DNA from 4 places in the Hahella chejuensis KCTC 2396 genome. Region 1 is predicted to be linked to each of the others. Evidence: riboswitches for the same ligand, from Rfam matches in the RefSeq annotation. Region 1 holds a riboswitch; each other region holds the start of a gene.

Evidence for each region. Region 1 has a riboswitch for cobalamin ahead of HCH_RS31265 (ribonucleoside-diphosphate reductase subunit alpha). Riboswitches for the same ligand answer to the same signal wherever they lie in the genome.
Region 2: it holds a riboswitch for cobalamin, as region 1 does, so the genes downstream of both, HCH_RS29175 (CbtB domain-containing protein) here and HCH_RS31265 (ribonucleoside-diphosphate reductase subunit alpha) in region 1, are expected to answer to the same signal.
Region 3: it holds a riboswitch for cobalamin, as region 1 does, so the genes downstream of both, HCH_RS04350 (TonB-dependent receptor plug domain-containing protein) here and HCH_RS31265 (ribonucleoside-diphosphate reductase subunit alpha) in region 1, are expected to answer to the same signal.
Region 4: it holds a riboswitch for cobalamin, as region 1 does, so the genes downstream of both, HCH_RS30845 (ABC transporter substrate-binding protein) here and HCH_RS31265 (ribonucleoside-diphosphate reductase subunit alpha) in region 1, are expected to answer to the same signal.

The regions. Positions count from the first base shown of each region.
Region 1 covers NC_007645.1:7,044,117-7,048,386, forward strand. Annotated here, with positions in the region: gene HCH_RS31265 (ribonucleoside-diphosphate reductase subunit alpha) at 1-1,827, opposite strand, end outside; cobalamin riboswitch at 1,951-2,173, opposite strand; gene HCH_RS31270 (hypothetical protein) at 2,252-2,551, opposite strand; gene HCH_RS31275 (pilin) at 2,796-3,767, shown strand; gene HCH_RS31280 (type II secretion system F family protein) at 3,771-4,270, shown strand, end outside.
Region 2 covers NC_007645.1:6,597,529-6,601,798, reverse strand. Annotated here, with positions in the region: gene HCH_RS29185 (ATP-binding protein) at 1-1,728, opposite strand, end outside; gene HCH_RS29180 (CbtA family protein) at 1,733-2,530, opposite strand; gene HCH_RS29175 (CbtB domain-containing protein) at 2,638-2,814, opposite strand; cobalamin riboswitch at 2,839-3,051, opposite strand; gene cbiB (adenosylcobinamide-phosphate synthase CbiB) at 3,155-4,099, shown strand; gene cobD (threonine-phosphate decarboxylase CobD) at 4,100-4,270, shown strand, end outside.
Region 3 covers NC_007645.1:951,713-955,982, forward strand. Annotated here, with positions in the region: gene HCH_RS04335 (phospholipase D-like domain-containing protein) at 1-512, opposite strand, end outside; gene HCH_RS04340 (hypothetical protein) at 707-1,117, shown strand; gene HCH_RS04345 (DUF3012 domain-containing protein) at 1,268-1,456, shown strand; cobalamin riboswitch at 1,600-1,797, shown strand; gene HCH_RS04350 (TonB-dependent receptor plug domain-containing protein) at 1,909-3,855, shown strand; gene HCH_RS33555 (hypothetical protein) at 3,887-4,270, shown strand, end outside.
Region 4 covers NC_007645.1:6,941,871-6,946,140, forward strand. Annotated here, with positions in the region: gene HCH_RS32870 (energy transducer TonB) at 1-56, opposite strand, end outside; gene HCH_RS30835 (ABC transporter ATP-binding protein) at 53-835, opposite strand; gene HCH_RS30840 (FecCD family ABC transporter permease) at 832-1,803, opposite strand; gene HCH_RS30845 (ABC transporter substrate-binding protein) at 1,793-2,767, opposite strand; cobalamin riboswitch at 2,751-3,026, opposite strand; gene HCH_RS30850 (hypothetical protein) at 3,133-3,738, shown strand; gene HCH_RS30855 (PLP-dependent aminotransferase family protein) at 3,745-4,270, opposite strand, start outside.

The sequences.
Region 1 (4,270 bases):
GTGGTTGACCAGGTTGACCGAGCCCAGGTTGCACACCGCGATTTCGTCCTGGCTGGTGTTCAGTGTGATCTCCGTACACAGGTTCGAGGAGTGCACCACGCCAACGTGTTGCTGCGGCGAACGCAGGTTGCAGGGGTCTTTGAAGGTCACCCAGGGATGACCGGTTTCGAACAACATGGAGAGCATCTTGCGCCACAGATTCTGCGCAGGCACTTTCTTGAACAGGGTGATGGCGCCGCTTTCCACAAGGGATTCGTAATGGGTATAGCGCGCTTCAAAAGCAGAGCCGTACAAATCATGCAGATCCGGCGCATCGCTGGGTGAGAACAGGGTCCACTCTTTGTCCTCGAATACCCGCTTCATGAACAGGTCAGGAATCCAGTTAGCGGAGTTCATGTCATGGGTGCGGCGGCGCTCGTCGCCGGTGTTCTTACGCAGCTCCAGGAACTCTTCGATATCCAGGTGCCAGGACTCCAGATAAGCGCACACCGCGCCTTTACGCTTGCCGCCCTGGTTCACCGCCACCGCCGTGTCGTTCACGACTTTCAGAAACGGCACTACGCCCTGAGACTTACCGTTAGTGCCTTTGATATGGGAGCCCAGAGAGCGCACTGGCGTCCAGTCGTTGCCCAGACCGCCCGCCCATTTGGACAGCAGCGCATTATCCTTGATCGCGCCGTAGATGCCTTCCAGATCGTCCGGCACTGTGGTGAGGTAGCAGGACGACAACTGCGGACGATTGGTTCCCGCATTAAACAGGGTCGGCGTAGAGCACATGTAATCAAAAGAGGACAACAGATCATAGAACTCAATCGCACGGGCATTGGGATCGTCTTCCTGCACCGACAATCCCATGGCGACGCGCATGAAAAACGCCTGCGGCAGTTCCAGACGGGTTTCGCGCCAGTGAATAAAGTAGCGGTCATAAAGGGTCTGTAATCCCAGGTAGGTGAGCTGACGATCACGTTCCGGCTTAAGCGCGGCGCCCAGACGCTCCAGATCGAATTTCAGCAGTTCTGGCGACAGCAATTCATGCTCTACGCAGCGCTCAACAATCGCGCGGAATGCGGTGGGATAAAGCTCCGCCATTTCGCCCTCGGTCGCGGACGCTGCGATGTTCAGATAGCTCAGAGACTCTTCGCGCAGACCATCCAGCAACAAGCGGGCGCACACATAGGAGTAGTTGGGTTCTTCTTCGATCAGCGGACGCGCCGCCATGACCAAGGCAGCGTTGACGTCTTTATGCTTGACGCCGTTGTACAGGTTTTTCAGTGCGCCCTGCAGCACTTTTTCCTCACTGACGCCGTCCAGGTCCGCGCAGGCATCGCTGATCACTGTACGTAGACGTCCCATGTTCAAAGGCGCTTCCGAGCCATCAGCGAATTTCACATTGATATCGGGATGCGTCTCCCCTGACTGTTCGCTTGGCGCCGGCGCGCGCTGACGGGCATGCTCTTCACGATACAGCACATAGGCGCGGGCCACTTTATGAAAGCCCCCGCGCATCAGGCCCAATTCCACCAGATCCTGGATTTCCTCGATGTGCACCGAACCGCCTTCCGGGCTGCGGCGACGCAGACGCGCCACGATATCTTTAACCAGTTTTTCTACGGAATCCCGCACACGGGGCGAGCCGGACGCGGACTGTCCTTCCACCGCCAAAAACGCCTTGGTCACCGCCATAGCGATTTTGCGGTCGTCAAACGGCGCAGCCTGACCGGTGCGTTTGATCACCTGCAGCAGGGCGTTATGAGTGTGTGACTCGGATGAAACAGATGGGGAGCTGGAGGCGCGCGCCTCACTGGGGGACGAAAAACTGCCGGTCATGGGATTGTCCTCTATCGCGTGTTCTGGCCGAACCTCCGCGAACCGGGACATAAAGCGACGCACAGACAGGACGAAAATCGCCTCGCTTAGAGCGGCGCTTTATCATTACCCTGAGTCGCGAAGGCATGAAAACTTCAGCATGGCAGGTCTTCGGACTCGGGGGCGTTTACACGTTTTTTAGAACCTACGGCGACCGCTTCCCATCCACTTTCAGGACAGTGCGTGGGCGTTTTCACCCGCGTCGCTTTCGTTCCCCCACACCGCTGCGCGTCAGTACCGGACTCTCACCGGATTCCCTCTTAGCACAACCTGTGAACAGGCGTGAACCATAGCTGGAGCACAATATATGGTTTTAGATATTAAAAGTAAATACTAGATGTAGCGTAAAGGCGATGCAGCAAAGCCGCAGGCAAACTGGATGAAATCAGGCAAGAATGACGGCGAATAAGAACTTTTTCAGTAGCGCTTGGACGCCCACGCCGATGATGGTAAGAATAAAAATCTCTGAATAGGCATCCGCTTTGGTGATTAACTTCAACGCCACCAAATAAAACCCCAGCGCGAGAAGAAAGCCAAGAAGACCATAGACAAAGTGTACAATCAAAGCCGCCGTAAGAACGATCAAGAACGCTTCAATAAACGCCAGCGAGACTTTCAGCAGTTTGGCCGCGGCGAACAGGCAAGCACTCTCGATCAAGACGCCAATGATTAGATTCAAATCCATGAGAATTCCCAAAAGGCGGCCATTCTAAACAGTAAACCGACGCAGTCAATACAGCGAAACCACACTGATGTCCCTAACGTCAACCTTCACATATCCAAGATTTTCATGGCGACCTAACAGGCGAATTTTGCCCAACCTCATTGTCATCCCAAAAATAAACGGGTAATTACCTGAATCCAAAGTAATCCAGGATGCAAATCAGCTAAACTGCTAATAATTTTCTTTTTCGCATTAAGGATTGGCTTTGCCTGAACGCCGCCGCTTTTTCAAAGAAAAACTGACGCCCTATTTTGCGCCGCCTATGTGGTTGCACTGTCTTTTGTATGTGTTAACGCTGGGCGTGTACGAACTGTTCTGGCATTACATGAATTGGCGCAAGTATCGGCTAATATCTGGAGATCCCATCTGGCCGCCGCTGCGTGGCCTGTTGTTTTACTTTTTCATTCCTTCTCTGATTGGCAATCTCGCACGCAGTTCCTCCTTGGCGGGCCGTTCTGACCCTCTACTAGGTCCATGGTCCAGCGCGCTTTACATTGCAGCCGTGATAGCGGCCTCTACTCTCGCGCAAGCATTGCATCCTTTGTTTATTCTGTCCGCCTTTCCTTTTCTGACCTATTTGAACTGGCGGGCGCGGTGGATCAATCAGCAGTTCATAGCTGTTCCAGCCCAGTCGAGCGCCGGCGTCTCTGCACTCGAAGTCAGCCCGCCGCCGCAATCTGGAGGCGCGCCCCTCGCTTTAAAACCCTCTTTTCAGACTGCCGAAAGCTTTCGTTGGCTGGAGATACTCACCTGCATCGCCGTTGTTTGTATCGCTTTGACGTTTGCATTGAACGCCGGACGTAACGGGATCATCAAATCCCGCCTGACCGAAGCTTTTGGCTTATTGGAGGGGACCAGACTGGACATAGCGGAAGCGTACGCTTACTCCGGCGTCTGGCCTGACAGAGAAGGGCTGCACGCTTTGAGTAATGTCGAGCCGACTTATTTCCAGCATATTGAACTAGATCCAAACGGCGCCTTGCACTTCACCCTTTCCCCTCGCGCGGGAGAAGCGCCAAGGACCATCAGCTTTCGACCGGTCGTCAGCAATCCTGATGGCGCATTGCGCACCCTGGGCTGGACATGCGCATCAGCGCACTCGGGTCCACGCAAAGTCTACGGCGACGACAAAAGCTCGCTGCCTCCGGAGCAACTCCCCTATATCTGTAGAGGTTAAATCGTGATCCTTATTTCTTCGCCAAACTCGAATCTGAGCCAATTGTTGCGACATTTGAACCATCAGGTTCAACAGGGGCTTTCTCTGGAACAGGCGCTGGCCAGACTGGAGCCTCTCCTGCCGGCTCACGCACAGCCTCAGGTTGAGCAACTGAAAAAAGTATTACAGGGTGACGTCAGCTTACATGCGACGCCTTATCAGGACAGTCCCTTCTACGACTTAAGTCGACTCGCCGCCATTGTGCGCGCCAAAGGCGGCTCGCTATCCGGCTTTCTGGAACGTTATATCTCCCACTCTCACGCCATGGAAGTCTCCTGGCGGGGCGTCTGGGACGGAGTGCAAAGTCTGCTTGGCTACGTCTTCGCCCTGTTAATGGTCGCCATCATTGTTTTCAGCGTCCTGCTCATCAAGGTGTTACCTGGATTTCAGGCGTTCTACAGTGAAATGAACATGGAACTGCCAGCATTTACGCTGACTCTGATATCCGGCATGGAGACTTTTCA
Region 2 (4,270 bases), 450 kb from region 1:
CAGGGCGGCGCGCACGGCGGCCAGCGGGGCGTAAGCGGCTCCGAGGCGTTGCGCCAGTTGTCGGCAGCGATTAAGTCTGACGGCGGTCTGTTCGGTATCCACCACCCACAGGGGCGAACCCCAAATCAGATCGTCCAGCGGATCGCGGCTGCGCCCGTCAGTCAGCAGCAACGTACGGCAGGTCAGATGCGGGTTGGCGCGGGTCTGTCGCGCCAGCAGTTGGCGCGCATGCAGCAGCGCCTGTCGCAGCGGCGTACCGCCGCCAGCGGGAAGTTCGTTGAGCAGGGCGGCGATATCTTTGGGGGCGCGTCGGCAGGGTATCACCCACTCCGTGCGCTGCGCGCCAAACGCCAGCACGGCCAGTTTCTCCCGCGCCAGGTAGGCCTGTCGGGCCAATCCCAGAATCACCCCTTTCGCCTGCGCCAGCGCGCGTTGACTCAGGGTGGAGGCGGAGGTGTCCAGCAGGACGCAGTTCAGGGTGTCGCGACTGTGGCGACGGGGTTGATAGCGTATTTCGCGCAACCCGTCGTCCCGATTGTCGGGGTGGACGAGCGTGGCGAACCAGTCCGGCCGTGAGGACAGCGCCTGCCAGCTGCGTTGCGCGCGACCGAGGGCCGAACCTTGTCGTTGTTCCGCGCCGCCGCGCTGTGTGTCGCGACGAGAGGACGGAGAACGTAGCGTTGGGATCTCGGGCAGTTGTGGCGTCACAGGCTTGTCCGCCGCCATCCGTTGCGGCGGCATGCCCCCCCAGTCGCCGGCGGTTCCGGAAGATGACGAAGAAGATGAATCTCCTCCACTGTTGGCGCTTCCGCCACCTTGAGGGGGCGCGGCGCCAGTGGGGGGAGGGGGTGTGTCCTGATGTTTGGCGCGATGGCTAAGCGCGAACGAACGCGTCGCCGCTACGTCTTCCACGCTGACCTCGTCGCGTCCGTTCCAGGCGGCGTGGGCGATGGCGGCGCGGCGCCAGCAAATGTCCGCGCGCACGCCTTCTACGCTGGCGGCGAGGCATTGGCTGGCGATATCCCGTTGTATATCTGTTGGGCAGAGAACCTGCGGCAGGCGTTCGCGGGCGGCGGCGATGCGGCTTTTCAGCTCTCGTTGCGCATCGCGCCATTGCGCCCGAAACGCGTTGCGATCCTGTTCGAAGGCCAGACGCCGCTCCACAATAGCCATGCGCTGTTCCACGTCATAGGTTTCATCCAGCGTGACCGCGAGACCGAAACGGTCCTGTAGCTGCGGACGCAGTTCGCCTTCATCCGGGTTCATGGTGCCGATCAGAATAAACTGCGCCGGATGGCTGTGACTGAGGCCGTCCCGCTCGACAAAGTTCACGCCCGAGGCCGCCGTGTCGAGCAGGGCGTCCACCAAGGGGTCGGGCAGCAAATTGACTTCATCAATATAAAGCACGCCGCCGTGAGCTTTGGCCAACAGGCCGGGGTTAAACTGCACGCGTCGCTCGCCCATAGCCTGTTGCAGGTCAATGCTGCCGATCAGGCGCTCTTCCGAAGCGCCCAGGGGCAGAGTGACGAATTTGTCCGCCGCTTCCGGCAGCAGATCCGCCAGTCCCCGCGCCAGTGTCGATTTGGCGGAGCCGCGCGGACCGCTGATCAAGACGCCGCCCAGATGAGGATTGATGGCGGCGAGCAGCAATGCGGTTTTCAGCGGCTGCTGGCCGACAACCGCGGCGAAAGGGTAGGCGGCGGGGGCAGCCTGGGCGGCGACGTCCATTGACTCAGCGCGCCTGCAGCGCAGCGTCCTGGCTGCTCCAACGACGCAGGAACCAGGCGCAGGCCAGCCCGACGATCACCCAGAACAACGCGTTGGTCAGGGTGGCGGCGGTGATGAATTGATGATGCAGCATCTGTAGCGCTTGCAGAGCCTGTGGGTTGGCGGCGGCGAACTCCGGCGCATTGGCGTGCGGCGCGCCGACCAGGTGGGGAATAATCAGCAGAGGCAGTCCGCCCAGCTTTTTCCATCCCGGCGCGAACGCCAGCAAAGCGAACCCGATAGCGGTGACCAAGGCGGTGGCGATCCACCACAGCTGGCGATTTTCCAGCGCGGCGGCCTGCATACCGGGAATCTCCGGCGGCAGTCCCAGGGCGGGAGCGACAAAGAACACGCCATAGCCCGCCAGTCCCCACACTAATCCCGCGCCCCAGCCTGCGCCGCTTTTGCCGCTGAGTCTGGCGGCGTACATACAGGCCAGCATCAGGGCGCTGAAGCCGATACCGGCGAGCACGTTGGCAAGCAGGGTATACAGGGTGCGCTCCAGGCCGTCTTCCGGGGCCCAGGCGTCTTCGTCATGATGATGGCCGCCAGCTTCGGCGCCGCCGTGGTCGTGCTCATGATGGGCGTCCGCCGCCGCATGCTGGTGATCTTCCATTACGACCGGCTCAGGCTCCTCGCCGCCTTCGTAGGTTTCCGCCTCCAGAATGATACTGGTGACCTGGGAGTGTTGTACGGCGCTCAGCAGGCCGCCAGCCAACAGGCCGACCAGCAGCGACGCCAGGATAATACGCTGAAATAACATGTCTCTTCCTCATGCGATGCGTCGTCGTGCGTGTCTTAAAACCTGTGCGGAGTTGACGCGGACGAACGGACGTCAGGCCCTGTAGGAGCCAGGAGAATCAGTATTTTTTAGTGACAGGGGAAGGCAAACGCATGCCGGGTGTCGTGGGCGGCGTTGTGAGCCGCATCCATGGACAGAAAACCCACTGCGAACAGAATCAGTCCGCCGAAACACATGGCGCCGATAAGTTGTAGCGCTGCGTTATTGGAAGCCAGCAATGGAAGAGAGAGATTTTTAGTTTGCATGATCTGCGCACCTACCCGTACGAACTGCAGTGGATAAAGCAAGGCCGGTCTCCGGGCTTACGAAAGGTCGAAGCATTTTCGACACAACATTTGCGCCTTCCCATGTCAAAACTGACGACACAGTGGCGTTGGCAAATTACTTTCGATTACCGTTGCGGGGGCAGCACTGGATTAGCGTAACGCGCACCAGATTTCCCGATTATCTCGCGGTCGAGCACCTTGGTCAGCGGGATATGCTATTGGCTGAATGCGGGGGAAGTCAACAAGTTAGCGGGTTGCAATGCGCGTGGACCATGGTGAGAATAGGTCGCCTCATCATGAGCCTGGCGCATACCGACCGATGGAAACATTGCTGATTCTTGTCCTCGCCCTGAGTTTCGACGCCCTGCTGGGAGAACCGCGCCGGCTGCATCCCCTGGTTGGCTTCGGGCGTTACGCCGGCTGGGTGGAAGGGGGCATCCGCATCGCCGACTTCTCTGCGCCAACGATGCGCGCGCTTGGCGCGGCGGCGTTGACGGCCGCTATTCTGCCCTGGACGGCGTTCGCCTGGCTGGCGGGCGAGTGGAGTGAATCTTCCGCCTGGGTGCGTATCCTTTTCTCCGCTTTCGTACTCTATCTCGCTATCGGCTGGCGCAGTTTGCTGGATCATGCGCGCAGGGTCGCCGCGCCGTTGCGCAGGCATGACGCGGACGCGGCGCGGCGCAGCTTGTCCATGATCGTCAGCCGCGACACGGCGGGACTGAGCGAGGAGGAAATCGCCTCCGCCGCCACGGAATCGGCCCTGGAGAATGGCAACGACGCCATCTTCGCCGCGATCTTCTGGTTTCTGGTCGCAGGCATTCCCGGCGTGGTGTTGTATCGTCTCAGCAATACGCTGGATGCAATGTGGGGCTATAAGAATGCGCGTTATGTGAATTTTGGCTGGGCGGCGGCGCGATTGGACGATGTCCTCAACTGGATTCCCGCCCGCCTGACCGCCTTCAGTTACGCCTGTTGCGGCGCCATGGACAGCGCCCTGCAATGCTGGCGCGCTCAGGGCGCACACTGGAAAAGCCCCAATGCGGGACCGGTAATGGCGGCGGGCGCAGGCGCGCTGCGGGTGCGGCTCGGCGGCGCGGCGACTTATCACGGCAGCCTGCAACAACGGCCGTTGCTGGGCTGCGGCGACGCCGCCTCGGCGCAATCCATCGAAGGCGCCTGTGCGCTCATCAATCGCGCTCTGGCATTGTGGACGGCGACGGTCGCCTTGGGAGCATGCGCGCTGTGGCTGTGGGGAGCGGTTTGAATGAACGGGAACGACTTCGATAACGGGGCCGGCCATGCGGGCCCTCAGGCGGAAGAGCCGGTTCCCGTCCATGGCGGCGACCTGGGAAAGTACAGTCAACTCTACGGCATTGACCCTGATGACTGGCTGGATCTGTCCACCGGCGTCAGTCCGTTTCCGTACCCATTGACG
Region 3 (4,270 bases), 1.1 Mb from region 1:
ATATGGTGGGGTTCATCGTCCATCTTCACAGAAATGCCGGCTTCTTTAAATCGATCGATGTCGCTGCCGCGATCGAAGGACTTGTCATTGTCCGTGATAATCCGAATATTCAGCCCCCGTCTATGGGCGTTAATAATTTCATCCGCGATTTTGTCATCGGAAATGGTGAACACGCAGATCTGCAGGCTGCTTTGAGCATTGCGTATGCGTTCTATGATTGCGCGACGACATTGTTCCCCGGGACTAAAGTAGGCTCGCGTTAAGTTACTCTCCTCTTCGCCTGAGTCCAAAGCCTTGATCACCCGCTCCAGCCATTTCAACGCCCTGAGCGCCTCATCGCCCCCATTGACGATCAATGGACGGGTCAACTCAAAGGCGCGATTACGCATAAAACGCACCTGATCCGGCTGTAAAGTCTCAAGCATCGCCAGCAACGCCTGCTTCTCAGCATTATCAAACCTTTCATCCGTGAGGGTTTGTTGGAGGAAGAAAGTCAGTTGGTTCAGTTGCATTGTGCTCGCACCTTTTACTTCGAAAGTCGGAAAAGAGTAACTTTTTGAGATGCAAATCGAAATAGTGATAGGCGTCGCTGGAGGAGAGGGATGTTGGCCTGGAAACTTTCCGTCGAGCCAAAACAAATGTTGCATTTGTACGGTGAATATTATGAATTGTAAGCCTTTTGTTCAGGCCGTGTGAGTGATCAGTGATGAAGTCTAGGTACGGCAAAATTTTGCTTATTGTTCTTTTACAGCTACTGACGGCCGCTTTCGTCTTTCATTTCATATCTATCGTTTATTCAGAACAGCAGGCGGCAGCCAATGGGGTTAGCACAATTGAGGTTAAGAGCGGCGTGCGTTACCTGCTATTGCCGCTTGTCGTCACGGTTATCATTATCACAGGAGTGATCGACCGGAGATTAGGTTCGGCATTCTTTAAAAAAGCGCAGGGAGGAATTATTTTCGCAGCCTTTTTATGCTTACTTTTTATAGGTTGGTGGATGGAAATGTCGGTAGTCTACTTTATTGAAAGCATGGGATATCAGGATTGTGGAACAACATATTCAGGGGTGTGGTTGAACGTTTCACTTTACGCGCACGCATCTGAAGTATGCCCTTAACACACTGCTTTAGCGTTGCTTTGCTTGTGCTGGAAACCTGTATCGTCAGATAGGTCGATGGCTCGGAGCCGGCAATCACTCCAATTTCCAGTCCTCTCCTGTATACTTGCTCGCTAAAGATGAATTGATGACCTGATATTTGGGATTACTATGGCGATTAAACGCGTATCTTCTTGGCTATTGGTGGTGGGGTTGAGTCTGGGCGCATTGGCTGGCTGTTCTCCTGAGGTGGGGAGCAAGGACTGGTGTGAGGATATGGCGACCAAGCCGAAGGGTGACTGGACGGCGAATGAGGCGACGGATTACGCCAAACATTGTCTGTTCCGCTCCGATAGCTAAGCGAGCGAACTCCGCTCCTCACTTATTGGGAACAGGGGCGAGACTACATTTTGATAGTTATCAACAGGTTGTCGTCACCTTGAAGCCTGTTGTTTTCGTGAGGCGCTTTGTGCGCCTTGACTTTGCCGGGGCGGCCATTTAGCTTACGCCCCATTGCATCAGGTGTCCCACGAACATTCGTTCACGGGATGAAACGGGAAGTCGGTTAAAATCCGACGCTGCCCCCGCAACGGTAAATGAGTCAAACGACAACCCCCTGTCACTGCGGATTCGCGGGAAGACGTTGTCGCCGGTTACGCCACTCATGAGCCCGGAGACCGGCCTGACGCCTGCTGATCGCGTGGCATAGCGGAGGGCTTTGCCGGGATTCGTCTGACTCGACTCCTTTCCCTCTTTGCTTGTTTCCGCTGCGCAACCATTACATTCACTGGCGCTACTCTTGTCGGAACATTATGAGGCTTGTAACCCTTTTGCTTTTAGTTGGCTCTCAACTGACCGGCGCTCGCGCGGAAGAGTTGGGGCCTGTTGTCGTCGAAGCCAAGGCGCCATCTGCGGATGAGATTGACGCGGAATATCAGACTGGCTTCGTGAAAGTGATCAAGCGCGAGCAATTTGACTCGAAAGTCGCCACCGTCGCGGATGTGCTGAAGAATGAAACCGGTGTCCAAGTGCGGCAGAGCGGTGGGTTGGGATCTTACTCGGCTGTTTATCTGCGCGGCTCCACCAGTAAGCAGGTGAATGTTTATCTGGATGGGGTTTTGCTAAACGACGCCACTGGCGGCGCGGTGGACTTGAGCCAGATATTGTTGAGCGGCATTGAGCAGATTGAAATTTATAAAGGCGCGACGCCGATTCAGCTGGGCTACTCCGGGGTCGGCGGCGCGATCAATATCAAATCCCTTCGCTTCAGCAAGCCCATCAAGCAATTGGCCCTTGGGTATGGATCATTTAACAGTCGCAAAGGGGCGCTTACTTTCGCCGATAGCGTAGGTGAGACAAACTACCTCGCTTCTCTCGATTATCTCGGCAGTGATAACGATTTCGAGATGCTGAACAATAATCAAACTGAATTTAATCCCTACGATGATCGTGTAGAGCGCCGTCGTAATGCGGACTTTAGTCAGTTCAACGGCATGTTGACAGCGGAGCGAAGCTTGTCGGATCGTACGGATCTGCAACTGATGGCGCAACACTTCAATAAAGATCAGCATCTGCCTGATATCGCCAACTTAGAGAGTACGCGAACCAGTCTGGATACGGATTTCACTCGTTTGCAGAGCAAACTGAGTTTCGCGAGAAATGCGCGGGAAAATTACACCGGGCGTATATTCTGGTCCACCCAGGAAGAACGATATGACGACAGTCAAAGCCGCGTCGGCCTGGGCGTGCAGAAAACACGAGCAAATACGGATGTGGTCGGCGCAGAGCTGTATGGCTCCTATTCATTAGGGTTGCATCTGTTCTCCGCTACATTGGAGGCGCGGAAGGAAACTTATCAAGAAGAGGACCTGACCCGACGCAGCCAAAAGCAGGACTTTGAGCGCATGACCTATTTATTGGGAGTACAGGACGAGTGGGCGGACGCGGAAGACATCTGGCTGGTGCGGCTGAGTGCGCGCCAATATTTTCTTGAAGATGAAACCCCTGCTGCATCCATGAGCGGACGCGTGGAGACGGCTTCCGACAGCGCTCAGTATCACTCATTGCAGGCGGGCGTTCGTTACCGCCTGACAGATTGGTTGTCGCTCAAGACCAATGCATCCCGTGATGTGAGGTTCCCTCAGTTAGCGGAGAAGTTCGGCGATAGAGGATTCTTCATTGGTAATAGTGAGTTGCAACCGGAAACAGCGTTGAACGGTGACATCGGATTTGAAGTGGGCGTAGATAGTTTTAGTGTATCAGCGGCCTATTTCTATCGGGATTTAAAAGATGCTATCGTCCCCTCTTATGACTCAAGGGGAGTCGGCCGCTTTGAGAATGTTGGCAAAGCAAGGGTTAGCGGAGTGGAAGTGGACGCCATGTATCGACCTGTTCCCGCCTGGACGTTTATCGCCAGAAGCACCGCCCAGGACACAGAAAACCTGTCAGACGCTCGCGATCTGCACGGCAAACAACTGGCGGGCGCTTACACCTATTCCCACTTTTTATCCGCCGCCTGGAGTATCGGGCGCATCACCACCTCCGTCGAGTATCGCCATGAATCCGGGGCTTATTACGACAGCGCTCAGGAAACGGAAGTGGAAGATCAGAACATTGTCGATGTGGTGGGACGCTGGTCCGATGGCGAGACTACTGTCGAAGTCAGCGCAAACAATGTGACCGATGAAGTTGTTGAAGCCTTTAATGGTTTCCCCTCTCCTGGGCGTCACTTCTTTGTGTCTTTAATGCATTTATTTTAATGGCTTACTTTTAATAAAAGAGGGTTCGGTCATGCCAACAAGCTACAAAATATTAGGATGGATTGGTCTATCTCAAGCGCTTGTCTTATTACTGAATGGATGCGGAGGTGGTGGAGTTGAAGGTACTGCAGGCACAACTCCAAAATCAGAGACCCTCGCAGTTATCGCTAACATTTCTACAAATTTTGACTCAAGTGAAATATCTATTGCTTCAGCCGTTTCTCCTTATGATGTTGAGGAAGGTTATGCTGGCTCAGACAAGTCTGACATCGCAGTTGCTGTTTGGGGGGATTACTTTTATCGCTTGGGTAAGTTTGGTCAAGATAATATTACTAAATATAGTTTTGACCGTCCGGGTGGAGTTCCTGAGTGGCAGGTATCGACCAATGATCCAGGTAAGTCTTTAAGTAATCCA
Region 4 (4,270 bases), 100 kb from region 1:
ACCAACGCCATCCATAGCAATGGCGGATATTTGCCGTTGACGATGTCAGTGCTCACTTCAAACTCCAGGGCAGCAAATACGGCTGCTCCTCATGACGTCCTCTCACCACTGAGACGCCGAACGCCTGTTGAATACGTTCATCGCTCAATACCTCATTGGCGCCGCCCGCCACCACGGTTCCGTCCGGCATCGCCAGCATCGCCCGCCCACAAAAGCGCAACGCCAAGGTCAGGTCGTGCAACACGACTACGCCGATTCGCCCTTGTCGGGCCCAGTTCTGCAAATGGCTCATCACCTGAATCTGGTGTTGCGGGTCAAGGCCGGCCACCGGCTCATCCGCCATCAATACGGGAGCGTCCACCGCCAGCGCCCGCGCCAGCATCACCCTGGCGCGCTCGCCGCCGGACAAACGGGTGACGGTGCGCTGCGCCAGATGCGTCACATCCGCTTGCCGCATGGCGTTCTGAATCAACGCCTGGTCGTCGGCGCTTAGTTTGCTGCGCTGCGTCTGCGCCGGAAACCGTCCCAGACTGACCAGGGTCTCCACCGTCAATGGCCAATGGCAATCGGTGTCCTGATCCAGATATGAAATATGCTGCGCCCGCTGTTTCGGCGCCATCTCGCACAGATCCTGACCTTGCAGCCGCATAGCGCCGGATAGTTTGGGGATCAGGCCGACTATGGTTTTCAACAGGGTGGACTTGCCTGCGCCGTTGCTGCCCAGTATCGCCGTCAGTTGTCCGGATGGCAGACGAAAACTGACATCGGATAAGACCGGAGCCCCGGGATACCCCACCTGCAATCCGCTTAGTTCCAGACTCAGCGCGTCGCTCATACCAGGGCCTCCGCTTTACGCAGGTGACGCAACAGCCACAGGAAAAACGGCCCGCCCAACAACGCTGTAATGACGCCGACTCGCAACTCCGGTCCCGGCGGCAGACAGCGCACTGCAATATCGGTAAGCAGCATCAGACTGCCGCCCGCCAGTGCGCTGGGCAGCAGCAACCGGCCCGGCCGCCACTCGGTGAACGGCCGCAACATGTGCGGCACCACCAGTCCCACAAACCCGATGACGCCGCTCACCGCCACACTGGCGCCCACCGCCAATGCCACGCCCAGCCCCGCCACCCATTGTACTTTCTGCAGACGCACGCCCATGGAACGGGCGGTATTTTCTCCCAGCGATAAGGCATCCAGGGAGCGCGATACGCTGAACAGCAAGACCATGCCCAATAACGCAGGCGGCGCCGCCAGATAGAAGTGTTGCAAAGTGCGATGTTCAAATGAGCCCATCAGCCAGAACAGAATGTCCTGCACCGCGAAAGGATTTGGCGCCATATTCAAAGCCAGCGCCGTCAGCGCTGAACTGAACGAATTAATCGCGGCCCCGGCGAGAATGATCATCACAATGCCCGCTTCCGACCCCACAATCGCCACCAGCGCCAGCAGTCCCAGCATGGCGCCGATAATGCCCGCCACCGGGGTAAACAGACCGCTGGCGGAAAATCCAAAATAGATGGCGCACACGGAACTCAACGCCGCCGTGGAGGACACTCCCAGTACGCCGGCGTCCGCCAGCGGATTGCGCAACAGCCCCTGCAATACGGCGCCGGACAACGCCAATACGGTTCCGCATAACAGCGCCAACAGCGTCCGCGGCAGACGCACTTCCCATAGAATCAACTGAGTTTCCAGGTCCCATCCCGGCCAGCTCACTCCCGACACCCGGCCGGTGCATAGCGATAGCGCGAACAGGAAAGCCAGCGTCAGACTTAATACCCATAGCAGCCGGTTATAAGTCATCCGCGACCTCCCCTTCGGAGGCCTTACGCTCATGCGCCAGGATATGATCCGCCACCTTTTGAGCCGCGAGGGTCATGGCGGGGGTTCCACAGGACAACCAGTCGGCGGGGATATACAGCGGTTTAAACCGGGAGGGACGGCGTTTCAGCAATGGATGCTCCACCCAGTTAGTGGCCAGCGCCTCACTGTCATAGCTGTTGCTGACCAGCACCAATAAATCCGGACGCCAGCGCACCAGCGTTTCCAGATCTACCTGTCCCCAGCCTTGCACGCCTTGCTCACTCGCCACGTTGATCACGCCGATGGCGTCCAGAAAAGCGTCCTGAAAATTCCCTTCGCCAGCGATCCAGCCATTGGCGTTAAGGACCAGCGCCTTTACCTGTTTATCCGCTATCTTTCCATGAACATCCGCGAAGTAATCGCGCAATCCTCTGACAATGTCCGCCGCCTGCTCAGGCTTACGCACGGCCTCCCCCACCATTCGCCAGCTCGCCTGCAAGTCGTCAAGGGATTGCGGCAGCGGAATCTCAACCCATCGCATATTGAACTTTCCCACCATCGGCTTCAGCGAGGACGCGCCATACTGGCCCGCCATTACGATATCCGGCCTGAGTTCGAGCACCTGCTCGATAAAACCAAAGTTGGCGGGAATGTCGCGCAGGGTCGGCGCAATTGCCAGCTCAGAGGGCTGATGGCTGAGCCAGGTGACCGACACCAGATTTTCCGGGGCGAGATACCCCATCATCTGGTCAACGCACTGGTTGACCGACATGACTGTGGGCTCAGCCGCGCGAACATCGCCCGCGTTGACGGAAAGAGTGAAAGTAAGCGCTGATAGCAATCCCAGGGCCCGAAAAGCCTTAACCAACATGCAGATGCCGCCTTGAATCGATGCGAGGTGCGAATCCGGCGTAAATTCCCCGTTTACGGTCGGATATAACAGGCTCTGAGTGAGAGCGAACAATGGCAGGTCTCCTGGCTTGCGTTTCGCAGCCTAACCCCACCTTCCCGAGCATGGAGACAGTCTCCAGTCAGTGGCTTTGACGGCGTCGCGGTTAGGAGGGGCGACGCTATCCGGGGCAGGCTCTTCGCTCACAGTTGCGGGGACAGCTCCGGTTGATCAGGCCCTGGTATGATTGGGCCCGCCGGATTCCCATTTAATCCTGCTCACATCGAAAATGATCGAACTTTGAGCAACTGGAACCATTGCGGCCCACATTATCGTGAATTGGTCATTTTAAGTCCAGAAAGCCGCTGAGGGGCGCTGGACCTGTCTGCAAGATTGTGTCAGTTTTACGCTCCCGTAATCACCGACAAGAATAAGACTGTATGACCGACGCGCCTCTGTCCCGCCATGGACTCATTCTGAAACGCCTGTTGTTCCTTGTGTTTATATACGCGGGATTAGCCTACGGTTTGAGCCTGCTGGAATATACCGTCTTCAATCTGACCGGTTGGTCGCCGGTGAGCATTGAGCGCAGTGTCGAACTGCGCAGCCGGGAAGAGGTGAAAAAAGAATTCGATCTTTGCGGCGGCCCGCTATTCGCCGCCAACGCCGTAGTCAGCGCCCGTGAAGGCGACCCTCTGCTCGCCCGCTGCGGACGCTTCTGGCCCTTCTATCATTACACCATTGAAGCCACCGCCCACCCGTTGCTGCCGGGCTCCTTCATTCTGTACCCGGATGAAGCGCCGGAGGCCGCAACCGCGCGGGAGAATTTCATTATCAATATGCAGGTGGTTAACGGCGGCTTCGCCTTGGTGGCGTTATTTGTGATTGGCCTGAGCTGTTTCGCCGGCTATCGCTTTCTTATCAGGAAAGACGAAGAAGCAGGCTACAGGACCGCCTTTCATGGCTTTATCAGCAGCTTCCTGATGCTCGCCTGCTATAGCGGCGTCATGTTTCTCATTGACCCCACTTTCAGCTTTGGCTGGTAATCCCGCTTAGCCTGCGCGCAACCAACCCCCCAGCTGGCGGATCGCGTCTTCCGCCTCCGCCGTCCAAGGGGCCGCGCAATTGAGGCGCAGGCAATGCCTGTACTTGTCGCCGTCGCCGCTGAACAGGGTTCCCGGCGCAATGCTCACCCCGGCGGCCAGCGCTTTGCGATACAACGCAACGGTGTCGCGACCTTCCGCCAACTCCACCCACAGCACAAAACCGCCCGCCGGCTGCGATACCCGCACGCCCGGGGGAAAATGCCGCAGCACCGCCGTCGTCATACGCTCCACATGCACCGCGAACTCATGGCGCATGCGTCGCAGATGGCGGTCGAAATCCGCCTGCGCCAGATAATGCGCCACCGCCATCTGCGGCAAGCTTGGGCAGGCCAGGGTGCTGGCGAATTTCAGGTAGCCGACCTGGGGCAGCCAGCGCCCCGGCGCCATCCATCCCACCCGCAAACCGGGGGCGATTGATTTGGAAAACGACGAACAATACAGCACGCCGCCGGCGCGGTCATAGCTCTTCGCC